Regions from separate parts of the Marinobacter sp. G11 genome, predicted to be linked through region 2. Evidence: riboswitches for the same ligand, from Rfam matches in the RefSeq annotation. Region 2 holds a riboswitch; the other holds the start of a gene.
The links. A riboswitch is a leader RNA that binds a small molecule or an ion and turns the genes downstream of it on or off. The one in region 2 is predicted to bind thiamine pyrophosphate.

Region 1: it holds a riboswitch for thiamine pyrophosphate, as region 2 does, so the genes downstream of both, thiB (thiamine ABC transporter substrate binding subunit) here and thiC (phosphomethylpyrimidine synthase ThiC) in region 2, are expected to answer to the same signal.

Annotation. Positions count from the first base shown of each region.
Region 1 covers NZ_JAJSPB010000005.1:13,337-17,709, reverse strand. The annotation lists gene thiP (thiamine/thiamine pyrophosphate ABC transporter permease) at 1-987, opposite strand, end outside; gene thiB (thiamine ABC transporter substrate binding subunit) at 993-1,994, opposite strand; TPP riboswitch at 2,043-2,134, opposite strand; gene LWH94_RS04670 (murein L,D-transpeptidase catalytic domain family protein) at 2,294-3,037, shown strand; tRNA gene LWH94_RS04665 (tRNA-Gly) at 3,162-3,237, shown strand; tRNA gene LWH94_RS04660 (tRNA-Cys) at 3,292-3,365, shown strand; gene LWH94_RS04655 (hypothetical protein) at 3,403-3,555, opposite strand; gene LWH94_RS04650 (CLCA_X family protein) at 3,763-4,373, shown strand, end outside.
Region 2 covers NZ_JAJSPB010000006.1:59,407-63,779, reverse strand. The annotation lists gene thiC (phosphomethylpyrimidine synthase ThiC) at 1-1,549, opposite strand, end outside; TPP riboswitch at 1,630-1,743, opposite strand; gene LWH94_RS05800 (TolC family outer membrane protein) at 1,881-3,245, shown strand; gene waaA (lipid IV(A) 3-deoxy-D-manno-octulosonic acid transferase) at 3,292-4,373, opposite strand, start outside.

The DNA of each region.
Region 1 (4,373 bases), on a different contig from region 2:
CGGCCAGAGTGCCGGCAAACCGCGTAACGCGATGGCCAGCAGGGGCAGCGTCAGGAAAGCGGAAAAGATGCCCAGCAGCAACACGCGCCCCAGGCCCTGCCCGGGGCTGTCTTTCAAAGAGACAGGTTCAGCAAACCGACGATCCGGAAGCAGTGAGGACTCCAGGCGGTTCCGGAAAACCAGCCACCACAGGCTGCCGCAAATAACCAGCTGAATGGTGGCCAGGATGGCGGCCTGGCCGAAATCGAATTCGAACCGCAACGCCTGGTAAATGGCCACTTCAAGGGTTGTGGCGCGAGGCCCGCCACCCAGGGTCATGATGATGGCGAAGCTGGTAAAACACAGGGTAAAGACCAATGCTGACACCCCGGGCACTACTGGCCGCAATGCGGGCCATCGAACCGTACGCCAGAGCCACCAGCTACTCAACCCGAGCTGGGAAGCAACCCGCAACCTCGGTGCCGGAACTGATTCCAGTGCTTGCAGAAGAATTCGTGCGGCCAGCGGTGCATTAAAAAACACATGAGCCAGTAAGATTCCATTCAGGCCGTAAAGGCTCCAGCTGTGATCAGGCAGCCACTCGTTCAGAAGACTGGTCAGCCAGCCCTGACGACCGTACACCCCGATGATGCCTGACACCGCCACTATGGTGGGAAGCACCAGGCTCAGCTCCATCAACCGAAGCAGTAAGCTACGGCCGGGAAAATGGCTGAGCCGGGCCAGTGTCATGGCCACCGGCAGCGCAATGAGCAGGCTTAGAAAGACCGATAACACCGCCTGCCAAACCGTAAACCAGACAACGCCTCTCAAATAGCGGCTTTGCCACAGCTCTTCGAATTCCAGCGTGCCAGCGGTGTGAAGCAGTGCCCCCAGCCCCAACAGCACCAGCCCGATCAAGGCCAGCGCAATGATCAGGCCCGGAGCCAGTTGCCACGCAGGGGCGCTGAATGGAGCAGGGCGCAGGGGTTGTGGTTGGTTGGCGGCCATTGGATTCAGCGGGTCATGGCGTCCAGCCAGGCATTCACCAGTGAGCGGCGTTCACGGGCGACCTCTGCCGGTTCCAGATAGAGGGCTTTGGACGGGTGGATCAGCCGGTCAAATACCTCCGGCAATTCGTCACCAAGGTCGATAGCCGGATACATCACATTCTTCAACGGAATATGGCGCTGGAAGGCCGGCGACAACATGAACTCCATGAATTCCCGGCCGAGGGCCTGACTCCTGGAGCTATTCACCAGTGCGGCAACCTCGACCTGAAGGTAATGGCCTTCTTCAAAACGGGCCGCCTGGTAACGGTCTGTGTTATCGACCGCCATGTGATAGGCCGGGGACGTACTGTAAGAAAGGATCATCGGGGCTTCGCCGTTCATGAACAGTGAAAAATACCCGTCACTCCAGCTCTGGGTCGTCGCCAGTACCTTGCCACTGAGTTGCTGCCATTTAGCGTGGGCGTCATCGCCATAAACCGCGTGCATCCAGAGCAGCAGGCCGAGGCCGGGGGTGCTGGTGCGGGGATCCTGGATGATGATTTTCAGGTCATCCGGTGCATTGACCAGCTCTTCCAGGCTTTCAGGAGGTTCCGGCAGCAGCTCGGTGTCGTATACAAAGGCGAAGTAGCCCCAGTCGTAGGGCAGGAAGGTGTCGTCCTGCCAGTCGACAGGCAGCGCCAGGTTGTTCAGTGTCAGCGTGTGCGGAGCCAGTAATCCGGTTTGCCGGGCGGCTTCCATGGTGGCGGTATCCAGCCCCAACACCACATCGGCACTGGTTGAACTGCCCTCCAGGCGCAGTCGCTGAAGTATATCGCCGCCGCTTTCCAGCACTGTATAGTTCAGTTCGCATTCACACTGCTCTTCAAATGCCTGCTTGACCGCGGGCCCGGGGCCCCATTCCGCCGCAAACGACGGGTGAGTATAAACGTTCAAAACCTGCGCAGGTTCGGCAGTAGCGAAAGCCGGGAGCAGGGCAGCGAAGAGTAGAGGCAAGCGGAAACGCATAGTGATTACACCTTGGCTATGGAGGGGGCCATGCCGCGGTAACCACTGGAAAAGTGGCGGCTCAATCCCTACGCCGGTATTAGCCGGGTCAGGTTCCGCGGGTATGGTCTCAGCCCTGTCGGGCACCCCGTTGAGTCTTGGCGATTCTAACACGCCTGCGTGGCAGCCTGTAATTTGTAACTTTGATTACGGTCTGTTTAAAAACTGTACAAAGGTGTCGGGGTTCTCATTATTTGCTGTTAGAATAGTGCAAATTTCAATCGGATAGACCGTATTCTTCATCTATAGAGGTAAGGTGCATGCCCAAGCATCGCAATCTGCTCAAATTTTGTACAGCAATGTCCGGCCTTCTTTTTTCAGTGCTTTTCGCCACCAGCACCCAGGCCCAGTCCCTGAATAACCAGCTTTTTGATCGCCTTTCCAGTGCAGCCCCTAAACTGAACCCATCGGTTCTCGAGGCGGCTTTCAAGGCAACCCAGTGCGCCATCAGCAATGGAACAGCGATGCCGGAGAGGCTTGCTGTTATTGATTTTTCCCTGCCATCCAGCGAAGAACGCCTCTGGCTGTTTGACCTGGCCGATGGCAGCCTGGTTCTGAGGGAGCTGGTTGCCCACGGTAAAAACTCCGGTGACCGCGAAGCGAGTGCTTTCTCCAACATTGAGGGCAGCCACCAGTCCAGCATCGGACTGTTCAAGGCAGCGGAATCCTACAGAGGTGCCCACGGCTACTCCCTGCGGCTGGACGGACTGGAGCCGGGCTTCAATGACCTGGCCCGCCAGCGCGCTATTGTCATTCACGGGGCAGACTACGTAGAGAAGAGCTGGGTGAACAAATACGGTCGCATTGGCCGCAGCCACGGCTGCCCGGCGGTAGACCGCGATGTGATCGCAAAGGTAGTAGACAACCTGAAAGGCGGCCAGTTGGTTTTCAAATACTACCCGGATGAAGAATGGCTGCAGGCTTCCAGCTACCTGAACTGCGACAGCGGCAACCAGCTTGCCGGTTCCCTTCAGGCGAACGCGGATGACGCCAGCCGGTCCTGACCGGTTTGGCTAAATTTTGTGCACATTAGCAATAAAAACAGAAACTTGAAAAAAAGGTGTTGACGCGCGAAGCGTAATCCGTAGAATACGCAGCCGTTGAGGAGGCAACGCCTCTGAACGAAGAGCGGGAATAGCTCAGTTGGTAGAGCACAACCTTGCCAAGGTTGGGGTCGCGAGTTCGAATCTCGTTTCCCGCTCCATTTTCCAAGTCTCTCACGCCCCCTGAGAGCAAAAGCCAGATTCCAGGCTTACCCGGCGCGGTGGCAGAGTGGTTATGCAGCGGACTGCAACTCCGTGTACGCCGGTTCGATTCCGACCCGCGCCTCCATTTTTTCCCTTACGAAAATCATCGGTTTATCCGAGCTTTATTGGCTGACTGCCTTTCTTCGCTCTGGTACGTCTGACTGCGTTAGCATGCGGCCAAGTACATACCCTGCTGCCACGCCAACCAGTGCTGAAACCGGCCCGATAAAGCCGCCTACCAGTCCACCAACAAACATCAGTACCACGCTTTTCATACAGACTCCTCCTGCCTTCCTGGCAACTGCATTGGTCCGAGTATAGGACATTGTGCCTGACTGTGGTTGACCCACCCGTGTAGCCTCGTCAAAATGCTGTATATGTAAACAGTACTAGGTGTAAAGCATGTCCTGCATTCTGCTTGGTAACTACGAATCCGTCTCAAGCCTGGGCATCCTGATATTTCTGGAGATGGGAGGCTGGGAGTGACGTCTGAATCTGCAGCATCCTTTGTAACGGTGAGACGACGGTTTGATTTTCGCAGCATTGAAGTCGGACGCTGGGTGACGTCCCAGGAGCGGGACCGGGCAGCCGGCCGGTTCGATCAGGCGCTGTGTGATTTGATGACGATCCTGCGAGGACCGGAGCCATTGATCTCCCTGAGGAGCACGCTGGGCCTGCAGTATGGCATCGGCGGCCGGCTGGGCGTGGCCGCGCACTACATTCCCGCCACCCGGCAACTGGCGCTGGCCAAGAACGCTGGTGCGGGTAGCCTGGCGCATGAATGGTTTCACGCCTTTGATCACTACATGGGAGGCAAAGCTTACCGGAATGCCGGACCGTGCGGCTTCGCTTCAAGTGCCTGGCTGAACAGCGTAAGCAGTAAACCGCATCCACTGAATGAACGGCTAGGCGCTTGCTTCCAGGCCATCATGCTGACGGAGGACGGCACAGCACCCAGCACTTTGTTCCGGGCCTCCCAGGTGGCTGATCAGCACTTGAAAACGGTTTATTACGCCAAACCGGAGGAGCTGTGCGCTCGCGCCTTTGAAGCCTTCATTGAAGACAGCCAGCCGCGTAACCGATTTCTGGTAAA
Region 2 (4,373 bases):
GATCGGCAGCGTGGGCAGCGATTTTGTAGGTGATGATGCCGGTTTTCACGTCACCCTTGTTGGGCAGGCCCAGATGCTCCTTCGGGGTGACGTAGCAAAGCATGGCGCAGCCATACCAGCCGATCATCGCCGCACCAATGCCGGAGGTGATGTGGTCATAGCCCGGGGCAATATCCGTGGTCAGCGGGCCGAGGGTGTAGAACGGGGCTTCATCGCAGCATTCCAGCTGCTTGTCCATGTTCTCCTTGATCAGGTGCATGGGCACGTGGCCAGGGCCTTCGATCATGCACTGCACATCGTGTTTCCAGGCGATCTTGGTAAGCTCTCCCAGGGTTTCCAGCTCGCCAAATTGTGCCGCGTCGTTGGCATCGGCAATGGAACCCGGGCGCAGGCCGTCACCGAGGCTGAAGGAGACATCGTAGGCCTTCATGATTTCGCAGATGTCTTCAAAGTGCTCGTACAGGAAGCTTTCCTTGTGGTGCGCCAGGCACCACTTGGCCATGATGGAGCCACCGCGAGAGACGATGCCGGTGGTGCGCTTGGCGGTGAGTGGCACATGGTGCAAACGAACACCCGCGTGGATGGTGAAGTAATCCACGCCCTGCTCGGCTTGTTCGATCAGGGTGTCCCGGAAAATTTTCCAGGTCAGGTCTTCCGCAACGCCGCCTACCTTTTCCAGGGCCTGGTAGATAGGCACGGTGCCTATGGGAACCGGGGAGTTTCGGATAATCCACTCGCGGGTTTCGTGGATGTTCTTGCCGGTGGACAGGTCCATCACCGTGTCGGAACCCCAGCGGATGCCCCAGGTCAGTTTTTCTACTTCGTCTTCGATGGACGAGGTCACCGCCGAGTTGCCGATGTTGCCGTTGATTTTCACCAAAAAGTTGCGACCGATGATCATCGGCTCGGTTTCCGGGTGGTTGATGTTGGCGGGAATGATGGCTCGGCCGCGGGCCACTTCGTCCCGAACAAACTCGGGGGTGATCTCCGGCGGCAGGTTGGCACCGAAGGACTGGCCGGGGTGCTGGTCCGCCAGCAAGCCGTTGGCCCAGGCTTCCTGCAGTTTCATGTTTTCCCGGATGGCAACGTATTCCATCTCCGGCGTAATGATGCCCTGGCGAGCGTAATGCATTTGCGACACGTTCCGGCCAGGCCTGGCGCGCAGGGGCTTGCGTTCGTCCATGAAACGCAGCGGGTCCAGTTGCGGGTCTTTCATGCGGCGGCGGGTGAATTCGGAGGTGTAGCCGTCCAGTTGCTCTACATCGCCCCGTTCGGCAATCCAGGCGGCGCGAACCGGCGGCAAGCCCTTACGCAGATCGATAGTGGCTTCCGGGTCTGTGTAGGGCCCGGAGGTGTCGTACACCACCACTGGCGGGTTCTTTTCGCCACCCATTTCAGTGGGGGTGTCGCCCACAGTAATTTCCCGCATTGGCACCCGCAGATCGGGTCGGCTACCCTGCACGTATATTTTTCGTGAGCTTGGTAATGGTTTGATTGCTGCGGAGTCTACTTTTGCGGAGTCGCTGAGGTATGCTGGTAAGTCCGTCATGAAATGCTCCCGGTTGCTCTTGTGGTATCGGGTCGCGTATGACGGAGTTGCGACAGACTGCCCTGCAGGCTTAGTGTCGCGGTTCATCTGGTCTTAATCCCTACGCCGGTATTATCCGGATCAGGTCGCGGGTTCTGCGTTGCAATCTCAGCCGATCGCCGGTTTCCGGCAGATCAGCACCCCGTCAAGACGCGATTCTGAATTCGTTTGTCCACAAAATACGTGGACTTAGCAAGTCTAGAGACGGGAACGATTATTGTCCATAATGGTCAACCAATACCTTTGGGTCATTGCCGGGCAGATTCCCGGAGTCAGTATTTCAGGAGAACCAATGAAAAAACGTTTACTTCCAGGATTGATCACCCTGCTCGCAGCCCAGCCTGCGCTTGCTCTGGATCTGATGGAAACCTACGAGAAAGCCCTGTCTTACGACTCCGGCATTGCCTCTGCCATGGCACAGTTCCAGGCCCAGCAGGCCGCCAGTGATGTGAGCAAGAGCTCTTTGTTGCCGCAGATTGGTGCGTTTGCTGAAGGCAGCCACGTTTCTGCAGATCCGAAACGGGGCTCTGCAACAAACAACCGCCCATTCAGCTATGGCGTACAGCTTACTCAACCCATCTTCCGGGCCGACAACTGGTTCCGCTACGACGCCAGCCAGTTCCAGACCGAAGCCGCCCAGGCCCAGTACAACCTGGCCCAGCAGCAGCTGATTCTGGATGTGGCCACCGCCTACTTTAACGTGCTGCGCGCCCAGGATACCGTAACAACCGCCCGCGCTACCGAAGCCGCCATCCAGCGCCAGTACGAACAGGCCCAGGAGCGTTTCGACGTAGGCCTGATTGCGATCACCGAAGTATACGAGGCCCGCGCCAGCTACGACGACAGCAAGAGCCAGCGCATCGCCGCCGAGAACCAGCTGAACGTGGCGCGCGAACAATTGGCCCGGTTGACCGGTGAATACGCGGAAGACCTGGAAAATCTGCGGGAGAACTTCCCGCTGGGCCGCCCGGAGCCGATGAACCCGAATGACTGGGAAAATACTGCGCTCGACCAGAACTGGGCGATTCAGGCGGCCATGTCGCAGCTAAACGCCAGCGAGGCGAACCTTAAAGTGGCCAAGTCCGGCCATCTGCCAACTCTTGACCTTACTGCGTCATACAGTGAAACCGACATTCATGGCCGGGAAAACGCCAGCCAGTTTGAAGGATCACAAGGCGTCATCGGCCTGCAGCTGAACGTTCCCCTTTACATGGGCGGTGGTACCGAAGCCGGCGTGCGCCAACAGCGTTCACTGGTCACCGTGGCCGAGCAGGACCTGAACACCACGCGCCGGGATGTGCAGGTGAACACCCGCAGCCTGTTCCTGACCGTTAACAACAATGTGGAAACTGCCTCTGCTCTTGAGCAAACCATCATCTCCCGCCGCAGCGCACTGGATGCAACCCGCGCCGGCTACGATGTAGGTACACGGAACATTGTGGAAGTGCTGGATGCCGAACGCGCTTACTACGTAGCGCTGCGGGATTACGCCAACGCCCGGTATGACTACGTGATCAACACCCTGCAACTGAAGCAGGCGGCAGGCACCCTGAGCCCGCAGGACCTGATTGATCTGAACAACTGGCTCAGCGAAGGCGCCCGGGGCATTGAAGCCCTGGCCGAAGAAGGAAAAACACTGGACGACCCGATGCAGTAAGCGGGCTAACCGTGCTGAATTCCGGGTGCCAGCGCGGCACCCGGAGTTACAACCGCTCCGTAATACCCTCCACGACCTTATCCAGCGCACCCCGGTTCTTGTTGACTACTGCCAATGCCCGCTCACCGTATGCCTTCAGCGCCTCCGGATCGTCCATCAGTGAACAGATTGCCCGGGCCAGCTCATCCGCATTTTCGACCAACTGGACACCCTGATCATCCAGTAAGCGCTGATAGATTGTCTCGAAATTAAACACATGAGTGCCGGAGAATACCGGAATGCCCCAGGCCGCAGGCTCCAGCGGATTGTGCCCTCCCCGCTCGATCAGTGAGCCGCCCACGAAGGCGAGGTCACTGGCTCCGTAAAGCATCATCAGCTCTCCCATGGTGTCGCCAAGATACACCTCCGCACCAGCGAGAGATGCTCCTGTTGACCGGCGAACCACGGAAAAGCCCTCGCCTTGAGCCATCTCAGCTACCGAATCAAACCGCTCCGGATGCCGGGGCACAATGATGAGTAAGGCATCGGCGTGCTGAGCCAGAATCTGGCGATGAGCCGCCAGCAATTGCTCGTCTTCTCCGGTGTGGGTGCTGCCGGCAATCCAGACGGGGCGCTCACCCAGGGATTTTCGGAAGCTGACAGAGGCCGCACGGACATCATCAGGAATATCCACATCGAATTTTACGCTGCCGGTGACCTCAACATTTCCCGGAGCCACTCCAATGCGGCGAAACCGCTCCGCGTCTTTCTCCGCCTGCGCAGCCACCCAGCTGATGCTTTTGATAATCGGTGCTGCCACGCCCCGAACCCGCTCATACCCCCGGGCAGATCGTTCAGACAGGCGGGCATTGATCAGAAAAACAGGCACCCGACGGTGTCGGCACTGGCGGATCATATTGGGCCAGATTTCCGTTTCCATGATCACCAGGATGCGGGGGTTAACACGATTCAGGAAGCGCCGAATACCTCCTGGCGTGTCGTAAGGAGCATAGGCATAGGCTACCCTGTCACCAAACATCTTCCGGGCCTGGGCCAGCCCGGTATCGGTCATGGCTGTCATCAGGATGGTCGCACCCAGGTTACGGGCCAGCAGGCGCCGGACCATGGGGCCGGCGGCAATGGTTTCAC